2 regions of the Pandoraea norimbergensis genome follow, and region 1 is predicted to be linked to the other one. Evidence: predicted binding sites of a transcription regulator. Region 1 holds the regulator's gene; the other holds the start of a gene.
What was found. Region 1 encodes sigma-54, which starts transcription at its own class of promoters, with help from an activator protein. Its sites were predicted from a motif close to TGGCANGNAANCTGCTTT; they were not measured.
Positions count from the first base shown of each region.

Region 2: a site for sigma-54 is predicted at 4,603-4,620, ahead of AT302_RS21125 (acetyl-CoA acetyltransferase). Genes of this name have one in related genera too.

Region 1 covers NZ_CP013480.3:654,615-660,644, reverse strand. Annotated here, with positions in the region: gene AT302_RS03010 (KpsF/GutQ family sugar-phosphate isomerase) at 1-312, shown strand, start outside; gene AT302_RS03005 (KdsC family phosphatase) at 438-923, shown strand; gene lptC (LPS export ABC transporter periplasmic protein LptC) at 946-1,632, shown strand; gene lptA (lipopolysaccharide transport periplasmic protein LptA) at 1,629-2,369, shown strand; gene lptB (LPS export ABC transporter ATP-binding protein) at 2,413-3,165, shown strand; gene AT302_RS02985 (RNA polymerase factor sigma-54) at 3,260-4,750, shown strand; gene hpf (ribosome hibernation-promoting factor, HPF/YfiA family) at 4,891-5,244, shown strand; gene ptsN (PTS IIA-like nitrogen regulatory protein PtsN) at 5,481-5,936, shown strand; gene hprK (HPr(Ser) kinase/phosphatase) at 6,001-6,030, shown strand, end outside.
Region 2 covers NZ_CP013480.3:4,845,273-4,851,302, reverse strand. Annotated here, with positions in the region: gene AT302_RS21150 (LysR family substrate-binding domain-containing protein) at 1-141, shown strand, start outside; gene AT302_RS21145 (SDR family NAD(P)-dependent oxidoreductase) at 170-925, opposite strand; gene AT302_RS21140 (TRAP transporter large permease) at 1,081-2,943, opposite strand; gene AT302_RS21135 (TRAP transporter substrate-binding protein) at 2,959-3,978, opposite strand; gene AT302_RS21125 (acetyl-CoA acetyltransferase) at 4,659-5,825, shown strand; gene AT302_RS21120 (acyl-CoA synthetase) at 5,921-6,030, shown strand, end outside.

The DNA.
Region 1 (6,030 bases):
TCGGACGCGCTGCTCGAGATGACCGCCAAGGGCCTCGGCATGACCGCCATTGTCGACGCCAACGACCATGTGGTCGGCATCTTCACTGACGGCGACCTGCGCCGCTTGTTCAAACGCACGCTCGACTTCAGCGCGCTGACACTGGCCGACGTGATGACCGCTGGCCCGCGCACCATCGGCCCCGATCAACTCGCCGCCGAAGCCGCCGAACTGATGGAGCGTTTCGGCATCATGCAATTGCTCGTGACCGAGAACGATCGCCTGGTTGGCGCGCTGAACGTCCACGACCTGTTCGCCGCCAAGGTCGTGTGAGTCTGCGCCCCATGAATCAACCTCGTACGACCGCCCCCACCGCCTCGACTGCCTCGACTGCCGCCACGTCAGTGCCCCGTTTCGATCTCGAAGACGCCACGGCGCGCGCGGCCAAGCTGCGCGTGATGGTGTTCGACGTCGACGGTGTGCTCACCGACGGCGGCCTGCGCTACGGACCGGCGGGTGAAACCTTCAAGACGTTCGACTCGCTCGACGGTCACGGTCTGAAGCTGCTGGCCGAGGCGGGTATCGTCACCGCGATCATTACCGGCCGCAAGTCCGACATCATCGCGAAACGTGCCGCCGACCTTGGCGTCGCCCATGTGTATCAGGGCGTGCACGACAAGCGCGTGGCATTCGAAGACTTGTGCAACAAACTGTCGGTGAGCGCGCAGGCGTGCGGCCATATCGGTGACGATTGGCCCGATCTGCCGGTGCTCACCCGCGTGGGCTTTGCCGCGTGTCCTGCCAATGCGCACGTGGAAGTGCAATCGCGTTGCCACTGGATTGCCAGTGCGCGCGGCGGCAACGGCGCGGCGCGCGAGCTGTGCGACTTCATTCTGCACGCGCAGGGGCGCTACGACGCCCTGCTCGCCGCAGCCCTCGCCTGACGCGCCCGGAGCCGAAGAACTCATGGCCGCACAACGCGTCTCGCCCGCTTCACTGATCGCCATCACGGTGCTCGCCGGTCTCGCCGCGGGTACCTATTGGCTCGTGCAGCGCACGCTGCCGTCCGATGCCGATCGCTCGCCGTACGTCAAGAAACACATCCCCGATTACTACGCCGACAACATGGTGATCTCCATGCTGTCGCCGACCGGCCTCACGCAGTACCGCGTCAACGCCGTGCACATGACGCACTACGAGGACGACGCCACAACCGCCATGCAGCTCCCCGCCGTGCGTGCCTTCACGCCCGATTCGCCGGAAGTGACGGCCACCAGCAAGCGCGGTACGCTCAACGCCGACATGTCGATCGTGGACCTGTACGACGACGCTCTGGTGGTCCGCCAGCCCGGGCCGCGCGACCCTGAAATGCGTGCGCTGTCCGAGCACTTTCAGGTGCTCGTGAATGAAGACATCGTGCGCACGGAGCTGCCGGTGGTGTTGTATCGCGGCCAGTCCGTGATGTACGGCGACGGCATGATTTTCAATAACATCTCGCGGGCCGTACAATTGCTCGGCAATGTGCATGGCACAATCCAGCCGGCCGAGCTCGGCAACAAGCCGCCGGCCCAGCCCGCCGCAAGAACTGGCGCTCCGGCAGCCGCTGCCCCGAGCGCGCCACCCAAGACAACACAGGGCCCCAAGACCCCATGACCGATCGCCCTTACCTGCGACCCGCTTCATATCAACCGCTTGACGGCATCCGCCGCTCGTTGGGTAGCTCATTGACTCGCTCGCTGCGCGCGCTGGCCGCCGCGTTCGCGGTGCTCGGCGCGCTGGCGTCGCCGCTCGCCCATGCCGAGCACGCCGACCGCGACAAGCCGCTCAACATCGAAGCGGATCACATGAGCTATGACGACCTCAAGCAGGTCAACATCTTCACCGGCAACGTGACGATGACCAAGGGGACCATTCTCCTCAAGGCCGATCGTGTCGAAGTGACTCAGGATCCGGAGGGCTATCAGTACGCCACCGCTTACTACAAGCCGGGCGGCCCGCTCGCTTACATGCGCCAGAAGCGCGACGGCCTGGACGAGTACATCGACGGCTGGGGCCAGACGATCTACTACAACGGCAAGACCGAAGTCGCCACGCTGACCACGCAGGCCACGCTCAAGCGTCTGGCCGGTGGCACGAAGGTGCTCGACGAGATTCACGGCAGCGTGATCACGTACGATACGTACAACGAGGTGTACACCGCCAATAGCGGCGCCGATCAGGTCAATTCGAACAATCCGAACGGCCGCGTGCGTGCGACGCTCGCGCCTCGCAATGCCACGGGCGCAAACCAAGCGCAGCCCGGCGGCGCGAGCAAGCCTGCCGCCGCAGCGCCCAAGGGCGACCTGCCGGCGCTGGCGCCTTCCAAACGCCTAGAGAATCCGCGTGAGTAATCCCGACCAAAGCAACGCTTCCAGCATCAACCAGGGCGCCGGCATGGTCGGCAAGCCCAGCGCGCTCGTCGTGCGCTCGCTCAAGAAGCAATACGGTGCCCGTACCGTCGTCAAGGACGTCTCGCTCGACGTGAAAAGCGGCGAAGTCGTGGGGCTGCTCGGGCCCAACGGCGCCGGCAAGACCACGTCGTTCTACATGATCGTGGGGCTGGTGCCTGCCGACGACGGTGAGATTCAGTTGGATGGCAACCTGATCAGCGAACTGCCGATTCACGAGCGCGCGCGCATGGGTGTCTCGTATCTGCCGCAGGAAGCGTCGGTGTTCCGCAAGCTCACGGTCGAAGACAATATTCGCGCCGTGCTCGAATTGCAGGTCGATGCGCAGGGCAAACCGCTCAAGCGCGATGAAATCGAGCGCCGCATCGAGTCGTTGCTCGACGAGCTGCAAGTGGCGCACCTGCGCGAAAACCCGGCCATGTCGCTCTCGGGCGGCGAGCGTCGCCGTGTGGAAATTGCCCGCGCGCTGGCCACCCAGCCGCGCTTCATCCTGCTCGACGAGCCGTTCGCCGGGGTGGATCCGATCGCCGTGCTGGAAATTCAACGCATCGTGCGCTTCCTGAAAGACCGAGGTATCGGTGTCCTGATTACCGACCACAACGTGCGCGAAACGCTCGGTATCTGCGACCACGCGTACATCATCAGCGAAGGCTCGGTGCTCGCCGCCGGCACGCCTGACCAGATCGTTGCCGACGAAAGCGTCCGGCGCGTTTATCTGGGCGAAAATTTCCGGATGTAAAGCTAATTTTTCGCATGTAAACCCTGCCTCCGATAGCGAGGCAGGCCGGTTTCGCTGACGTGACAAAGCCTCTACAATGAAGGCGAGAAACGTTATGAAACCGACCCTCCAACTCCGCACCTCGCAGCACCTGACCCTCACCCCCCAGTTGCAACAATCGATCCGGTTGCTGCAACTGTCGACGCTCGAACTTCAGCAGGAAGTCGAGCATGCCCTCACCCAGAACCCGATGCTCGAGCGCGAAGACGACTGGCTCGCCGGGTCCGTGCGCGTCGGCACCGACGGCTCGCTTCGCAATGAACGCACGACATCGGTCAGCAGCACGAACGACGCGCCGTCAGAGGGTAACGGTCACGACGAGGCACGCGAGCTCGATGGCGAAGCGCGCTTCGACGATAACGGCCAGGACAGCGGCAGCGACTGGAGCCTGAACGACTTCGCCCGCACGGGCAATGCCACCGACGACGACGACAACAACTCGCGCCCGCAACTGCACGTCGATCATCCGAATCTGCGTGAACACCTGCTGGCCCAGTTGCGCGTGACCAAGGCCGCGCCGCGCGATCGCGCGCTGGTGGAGTTTCTGATCGAGTCGCTCGACGAAGACGGTTATTTGGGCACCACGCTCGATGAAATTCAGGCGGAAGTGGCCGAAGAGTTGTCGCTGGAAGCCGAAGAGATCAATGCCGCGCTGGCGCTGCTGCAAAGCTTCGACCCGGCCGGCGTCGGCGCGCGCACCCCGTCCGAATGCCTGCGGCTGCAATTGCAGCGGCTGCCTGCGAGCCCGGTGCGCACGATTTCGCTGCGCATCGTCTCCGATCACCTGGAACTGCTTGCCGCACGTGACTACACGCGACTGCGCCGTGTACTCGGTGTCGGCGAAGACAGCCTGCGCGCCGCGCATCAGCTCATTCGCTCGCTCGACCCGTTTCCGGGGGCCGCCTACGGCACGCCGCAGGCCGACTACGTCATTCCCGACGTCCTCGTGCGCCGGCAGGGCAGCGGCTGGACGGCGGAGCTCAATCCCGAGGTGATGCCGCGTCTGCGCATCAATGAGATGTATGCGCGAATTCTGCGAAATAATCGCAACGATCCGGGCACCGGGAACCTCCAACAGCAATTGCAGGAAGCGCGCTGGCTGATCAAGAACATTCAGCAGCGTTTCGACACGATCCTGCGGGTCGCGCAGGCGATTGTCGAGCGTCAAAAGAACTTCTTCTCCCACGGCGAAATCGGCATGCGCCCCTTGGTTTTGCGCGAGATTGCTGATACGCTGGGTTTACACGAATCCACGATTTCGCGGGTGACAACCAGTAAGTACATGCTCACTCCATTTGGAACTTTCGAGCTCAAGTACTTCTTTGGTTCTCACGTCGCGACGGAAGCCGGAGGGGCCGCGTCATCCACGGCCATCCGTGCCCTCATCAAGCAACTGATAGGAGCCGAAGACCCGCAGAGCCCCCTTTCCGACAGCCGTATCGCGGAACTGCTGGCAGAGCAAGGTTTTGTGGTGGCGCGACGCACTGTCGCGAAATACCGCGAAGCCATGCGAATTCCCGCAGTCAACTTGCGCAAATCTTTGTAGGACAGTCCTGGTGAGCCGTGTTGGCCTGCTGGGGCATAACGCCGCAGTGCGACATTGCGTCACATGAATGGCTCGCACTCCCGCTAGCCCGTCATTTGTGACGTGGCCTGCACTTCGGCATTTCAGCAAGGAGAGCAGCTATGAATCTGAAGATCAGTGGACACCATCTCGAACTCACGCCTTCGCTGCGCGAATTTGTGATTAACAAGCTTGATCGCGTGTTGCGCCATTTCGATCAAGTGATGGGCGCCGAGGTGATCCTCTCTGTCGACAAGACCAAGGAGAAAACCGGACGCCAAGTAGCCAGCATTACGGTGTTTCTCAAGGGTAAGGAGATTTTCGTCGAGAAGTGTGACGAAGATATGTACGCCGCCATCGACAAGCTGATCGATATGCTCGACCGCAAGGTAATCCAGTTCAAGGACAAGGTTCAGGACCACGGTCGCGAGGCCATCAAGCATCAGCAGCCGCCCGAGCAGGAACCGCTGCAATGAGTGCTTTCTGGCGTGGTAGTCGCGTCGACTGACACCGGCGAAAGCCCGCGCGGAACCTCGCGCCTGCAATTGCGTCTGTCATAGTCTGGCATCACCCACCGCGGGGCCGTTGAACGGCCCCTTTTATATGGTCCGGCGCATTTCTGGGGAATGGCGCAGGGGTCGGCGGCAGGTGGTCTATAATGCGAGGTCAATCGGGGGTTGGAGGGCGACTACGCGTTCGCCCGCATTACAAGATGAACCGTTTAGTCAAACTCTTACCTGCGTCCAACATCCTGCTTGGACTCTCCGTCACCAGCAAGAAGCGCGTCTTCGAGCAAGCCGGGCTCCTATTCGAGAGCAATGCCGGGCTCACCCGCGCTGTCATCACCGACAATCTCTTCGCGCGCGAGCGACTTGGCTCGACCGGGCTCGGTGAAGGCGTGGCGATTCCGCATGGCCGTATCAAGGGCCTGAAGCATCCGATGGCAGCATTCGTGCGCCTGGAAGCGCCGATCCCCTTCGAAGCGCCTGACGGCCAGCCGGTGTCCCTGCTGTTTTTCCTTCTGGTGCCCGAACAAGCCACCCAGCAACATCTCGAAATCCTGTCCGAAATCGCACAATTGCTTTCGGATCGATCGATGCGCGAGACGTTGTCGAATGCACCGAGCGCCGAAGACATTCATACGGCACTCGCGAATTGGCAGCCCTGAGCCCACACGCCAGACAAGCCCCGTAGCGTAGACCCCCACACCCCCAACCGAACGAGGCGACGCGGTGGAACTGACCGGCATCAACGCGCAAAGC
Region 2 (6,030 bases), 2.0 Mb from region 1:
GTGGCGCTACTGTGGAGTCGCGACAACCACAACCCGTGTGTTGCCACGTTTGTTGAAAATGCCCAGCGCGCGTGGCGCGAAATGCAGCGCGTGCCGGGCGCGCGGGTGGTGCCCGATCTGCCGGACACCCTCCTGCGCTGATGCTCGATGCCGATTCCGGTTTAGCGGTTTAGATTTCCAGAATCCCGGCAGCCACGAAGCCGCCGTCGACCGGCAGGATGTGCCCGGTCACATACGATGCATCGTCCGATGCGAGGAAGCTCACCGCCCCGGCGATCTCTTCCGGCTGGCCGTAGCGGCCCAGCGGCGTGGTTTCCGTGTAGTGCTGGCGCGAGATATCCGAGTGCAGCACCTTCGTTAGCGGCGTGTCGATCGGGCCCGGCGCGACGCCATTGGCCGTAATGCCGAACGGAGCGAGCTCGATGGCCATCTGACGCGTGAGGCCGATCACGGCCGCCTTCGACGTGCCATAAGCGGTGCGCCCCGCGCTCGCGAGAATGCCCGCCACCGAGGCCAGATTGACGATGCGCCCCCAGCGTTGCTCGCGCATCAGGCGGGCGGCGTGTTGCCCGCACAGCAGCGTGCCGGTCAGGTTGACGGCCATTACCTGATGCCAGTGATCCAGCGGGTATTCGAGAAACGGAAACGTCTTGGCGATGCCTGCGTTATTAACCAGCACGTCGCAACGGCCGTGCTTCTGCGCCACTTGCCGGAACCCCTCGGCAATGGACGCTTCCTCACCCACATTCATCTTGAGTGCCCACGCGTTGCCGCCTGCCGCCCGCAACTTGCTTGCCGTCTCGTTCGCGACTTCCTCGTTCAGATCGGCGACCACGACCGTCATGCCGTCTTTGACCAGCCGCTCGCAAATGGCTGCACCGATACCCATTCCACCGCCCGTCACAACTGCTACTTTCTCGGTCATGCTATGGACTCCTAAATTTATTTCGATTTACAGCGCGGGCTCCACCGCCAGCAGTGAGGCGGAGTCCGTTAGTTACCCAGCGAAAATTCGAACCGTTGCAACGGTGGCGTCAGGCGGGCGGTCATCAACGACCCGCTGACCTGACGCCGCGCCGCTTACTTCAGGAAGCCGATAGAGATCCACGGCACGAAGACCACGATCAGCAGCGCGATGAGCAGCGCGCCCATGTAGGTCCACATGCGGTTGAACACCTTGTCGGGCGACGTCTTGCCGATGGCGCACGCGGCGTAGAACCCCACACCGAGCGGCGGCGCGAACAGGCCCATGCCCATCGACAGGATGACGACCATCGCGTAGTGCACGTCGTGAATGCCCAGCGAGCGGGCCACAGGGAACAGCAGCGGCCCGAACAGCACGATGGCCGGAATGCCTTCGAGCACACTGCCCAGCACGATGAACACCACCATCGAGATCAGCAGAAAGCCGACCTGTCCGCCCGGTACGCCGTGCATCAGGCCGACCAGCTTGGCCGAGAAACCCGACTGCGTCAGTGCCCACGCCATGGCGGTGGCCATGCCAATGATCAGCAGAATCGCACCGGAGAGTGCGGCGGTTTCCGTGAGCAGCGGGTAGAGGCGTTTGAAGTTCAGATGCTTCTTGAACGCGTGCACGATCAGGCCGATCACGATCGTGTAGGCGATGCCGACCGTCGAGACTTCCGTGGCCGTGGCAGCACCTTCGATCACGGCCGTGCGGATCAGGATCGGCAGGGCAAGCGCCGGCAGCGCGATGATGAACGTCTTGCCGATCACGCCCCACGGTGCGCGGCGGGCCGCGCTCGGCGCTTCCTTGCGCGAGCGGGTGAAGCACACCACCACGATGGCGAGCGTCGCGATCACCGCCGGCAGCAGGCCGCCAACGAAGAGCGCGGTAATCGACACACCGCACACCGCGCCGATGGTGATCAGCACGAGACTCGGTGGAATCGTCTCCGTCATCGCGCCTGTCGAGGACAGCAGCGCGACGAGGTCTTCCGGTTTCGAGCCACGGCGTTGCATTTCGGGGAACAGCGCCGGGGCAACGGCGGCCATGTCGGCAGCCTTCGACCCGGAGATGCCCGAGACGAGGAACATCGCGCCGAGCAGCACATATTGCAGACCGCCGCGCACGTGACCGAGCAGCGATGCCATGAACTCGATCAGGCTGCGCGCCAGCCCGCTCATTTCGATCAGGGCACCGAGCAGTACGAAGAGCGGCACCGACAGCAGGATCAGGCCCGACATGCCCTCATCCATGCGGCTCACGACGATCTGCAACGGGGCATCCGTCACGAGCGCGAGATAGCCGAGCGTGGCCGTCCCGAACGCAAACGCAATCGGAATGCCGCCCGCGACACAGACGCCCACGATCAGCACGAAGAACACGAGCAGGTTGTAGTTGCCCATCGCGATCAGCGCCGGGCGGCCGAGCCACAGTGCCGCACCGAGCGCGGCGACGACCAGCACGCCCAGCCCGAACTGGCGCATCGTGGAGCAGCGCGCCATGCGCGAGATTGCGGCAAGCAGCATGAGCGCCGCACCGACCGGCAGTGCTGCGGCGCGCAGACCATCGGGAATTTCGAGCGCGGGCGTGGTGATGTCCATCTGCTCGATGGCATGCGTGTACGCCGGCATGATGATGAGTGCCACGAACACGCAGACCGTGAGCGCGGCCATCGTCTGAAACCAGTCACGCCACGCAGCAGGAAGCTTGTTGACGATGGCGGACAGGCGCATGTGCTCACCGCGATCGAGCGCGATGACCGCGCCGAGCATCGATAGCCAGATAAACAGGATTTGCGCCAGTTCATCCGACCAGGTGAGCGGATTGTCGAACCCGTAGCGCGAGATTACGCCCGCGAGCAGGATGAGAGTCTCCGCCACGACCAGCAGCACGGCAACCGCCTCGGTGACTTTCATCACCGCGCGGTTGACGTGGCAGAAGAGGCGGGCGAGCGCGTGCGTGGGCTCGGCCGTCATCGTCAACGTTTCCATTTACGCGAGCTTCCCGGTGTACTTTTCGAGCATGGCCCAGGCTTCGTCGCCGAACTTCTTGTGCCATTCCGTGTAGAAGCCCGCTGCGCGCAGCTTGTCGCGGAACTGTTCGTTGTTCGGTGCGTTGAACACGAGACCCTTTTGCTTGAGCTCGACCATCACGCCGTCGTTGAGCTTCTTCACGTCGTCGCGCTGCACCAGTGCGGCGGCGTTCACGTTGGCGGTAATGATGTCCTGCAAGTCTTTCGGAATCTTGTCCCACTTCTGCTTGTTGGCGAGGAACCAGAAGCCATCCCACATGTGGTTCGTCATCGATACGTACTTCTGCACCTCGTACAGCTTGGCCGTGGTGAGCAGGGCGAGCGGGTTTTCCTGCGCTTCGACGATCTTCGTTTGCAGCGCCGAATAGACTTCGGAGAAGTTGATCGACGTGGGCGACGAATCGAACGCGCGGAACATCGACGTCCACAGCGGGCTCGTCGGCACGCGAATCTTCAGGCCCTTGAGGTCAGCGGGCGAGTTGATCGGGCGGTTGCTCGTCGTGATCTGGCGATAGCCGTTCTCCCAGATCTTGTCGAACGCGAAGACCGTGGTCTTGGCGATCTGCCCGCGCACGTGGGCACCGAGATCGCCGTCCATGGCGGCCCATACCTGGCCGTAGTCCTTGAATGCGAAACCCACGCCCGAGATTTGCGCCGACGGCACGAGCGTGCCGAGAATCAGCGGCGAGAGTGTGAAGAAGTCGATGGCGCCCGAGCGAATCTGGCTCAGCATGTCGCTATCGGTGCCGAGCTGGTTGTTCGGGTAGATCTGGAAGTCCACGCGGCCTTTCGACTGATCCGCGATCTTCTGCGCCATCTCCTTGGCGCGGATGTTCATCGGGTGGCTGATCGGCAGGTTGTTGGCGAACTTCAGCGTGATTTCGGCGGCATGCGCCTGCGTTTGGTACAACCCCGTGGCGGCAGCGGCCGATGAGGCGGCCACGACTTTGATGAAGTGGCGACGATCCATGGTGCTCATACTGCATGTCTCCTTGATTTATAGGTTTGGTGACTGCGTCTGAAGCGGGACGGGTCAGGCGTGTTGCCCTGCAACCTTCCTGCCAACTCGGAACGCGGGCTCACAAGTGGCTTGGCTATCTTACGCAAATCGAATGCCAGTTCGACGCCCTGACGGGAAAACCCTTACGTTGTTAAACATCCACGCAATCTCAACGTCATCTCAGCGGCATCCCAATAGGCCCGCGCAACGGCTTTTGTCTGGTGGAACAGGCGGATAGCGCACCATGACGGGCGTGCCGGGGCAGGGAATCGACGGCCAGCGGGCGTGCGACACCTGTCGCATGGCGCGGCGGCCCGTGCGACAACTGTCTCGTGTGAATGTCGCCGCCGGTGAGACACCTGTCGCAGTCGGGTCACCGCCTGCCTCCCTTGGTGAGCCATGCTGCGCCACAGCAAATTCGTTTCATGCGCCAAGCTTTCGAATTCACTTGATGCGCTTAGGAGTCCCGCTTTACGCTTACGTCAATTGCGCGCACGCCATAAGCGTGTGTCCGGACGGCGGGGCGAATCTTCTGCGAATCGCTCCACCGTCTTGCCGCGCAATCGGCTTTCGATGCCGTGGCGATCATGAACCGCGCGAATCTGGCATCGAAATTGCTCACCGGAGTCTGGATCACCCCAATTTTCCGGAGAAACTTCATGGTTGCTGCATGCCTTACCGGCTGGGCCCACTCCCAGTTCGGCAAACTCGATAACGTCGACGCCGAAGTTCTGCTGGCCCAAGTCGCGCAAGCCGCGCTCGATGATGCGGGCCTCGCGCCCGAGCAGATCGATTCGATTCATGTCGGCACTTTCAATGGCGGTTTCCTGTATCAGGACTTCCCGTCGTCGCTCGTCTTCAACAACATTCCCGGCCTGCGCTTCAAACCCGCCACGCGTTACGAAAACGCTTGCGCGACGGGTTCGGCTGCCGTGCACGGCGGGCTGCAATCGATCGAAGCCGGCAAGGCGACGCACGTGCTCGTGATCGGCTTCGAGAAGATGACCGAGCTCGCCACGCCGCAGGTCGGCGAAGTGCTGCTCAAGTGTTCGTATGCGCGTGAAGAAGCCGGCATTCCGGGCGGTTTCGCCGGTGTGTTCGGCACCATTGCGCAGCAGTACTTCGACCGCTACGGCGACCAGTCCGACGCGCTCGCGCGCATCGCGGCGAAGAACCATCGCAACGGCACGGACAATCCGTACGCGCACATGCGTCGCGACTTCGGCTACGACTTCTGCCGCAACGTCTCCGACAAGAACCCGTTTGTGGCGGGTCCGCTCAAGCGCACCGATTGCTCGATGGTCTCCGACGGCGCTGCCGCACTGGTGATCTCGAAGGCCGACGTTGCCCGCACCATGCCGAAGGCCGTGGGCTTCCGGGCGGCCGTGCAGGTCAACGACTACCTGCCGCTCTCGCGCCGCGACGCGCTCGCGTTCGAAGGCGGCCAGCATGCATGGCGTCAGGCGCTCGGCGTGGCCGGGGTGTCGCTCAAGGACCTGTCGCTGGTCGAGACGCACGACTGCTTCACCATCGCCGAGCTGATCGAGTACGAAGCCATGGGGCTGGCCAAGCCGGGTCAGGGCGCCAACGTCGTGGCCGAAGGGCTGACGGAAAAAGACGGCCTGCTGCCGGTCAACCCGTCGGGCGGCCTGAAGTCCAAGGGACATCCGGTCGGCGCCACGGGCGTCTCGATGCACGTGATGGCGGCGATGCAACTCACCGGTACGGCGGGCGGCATGCAGATTCCCAATGCCAAACTCGCGGGCGTGTTCAACATGGGCGGCGCCGCGGTGGCCAACTACGTGAGCATTCTCGAAGCGCGCTGACCGGCACGCGGCCCGAGGCCTGTTATTGGACGCCTATGCGCGCCGATGCAGGCCGGGCAAAGAAGACTAAGAGGAAAGCAGAGGAGACGAGCAAGATGCTCAAGAAGGTCATGAATCTCGGCCGCCTGTTGGCCGACGTTGCCCGGCGCCATCCGGACGAGGCGGGGTTGATCATCGGCGACAAGGTGACGACCTGGGGCGAGAT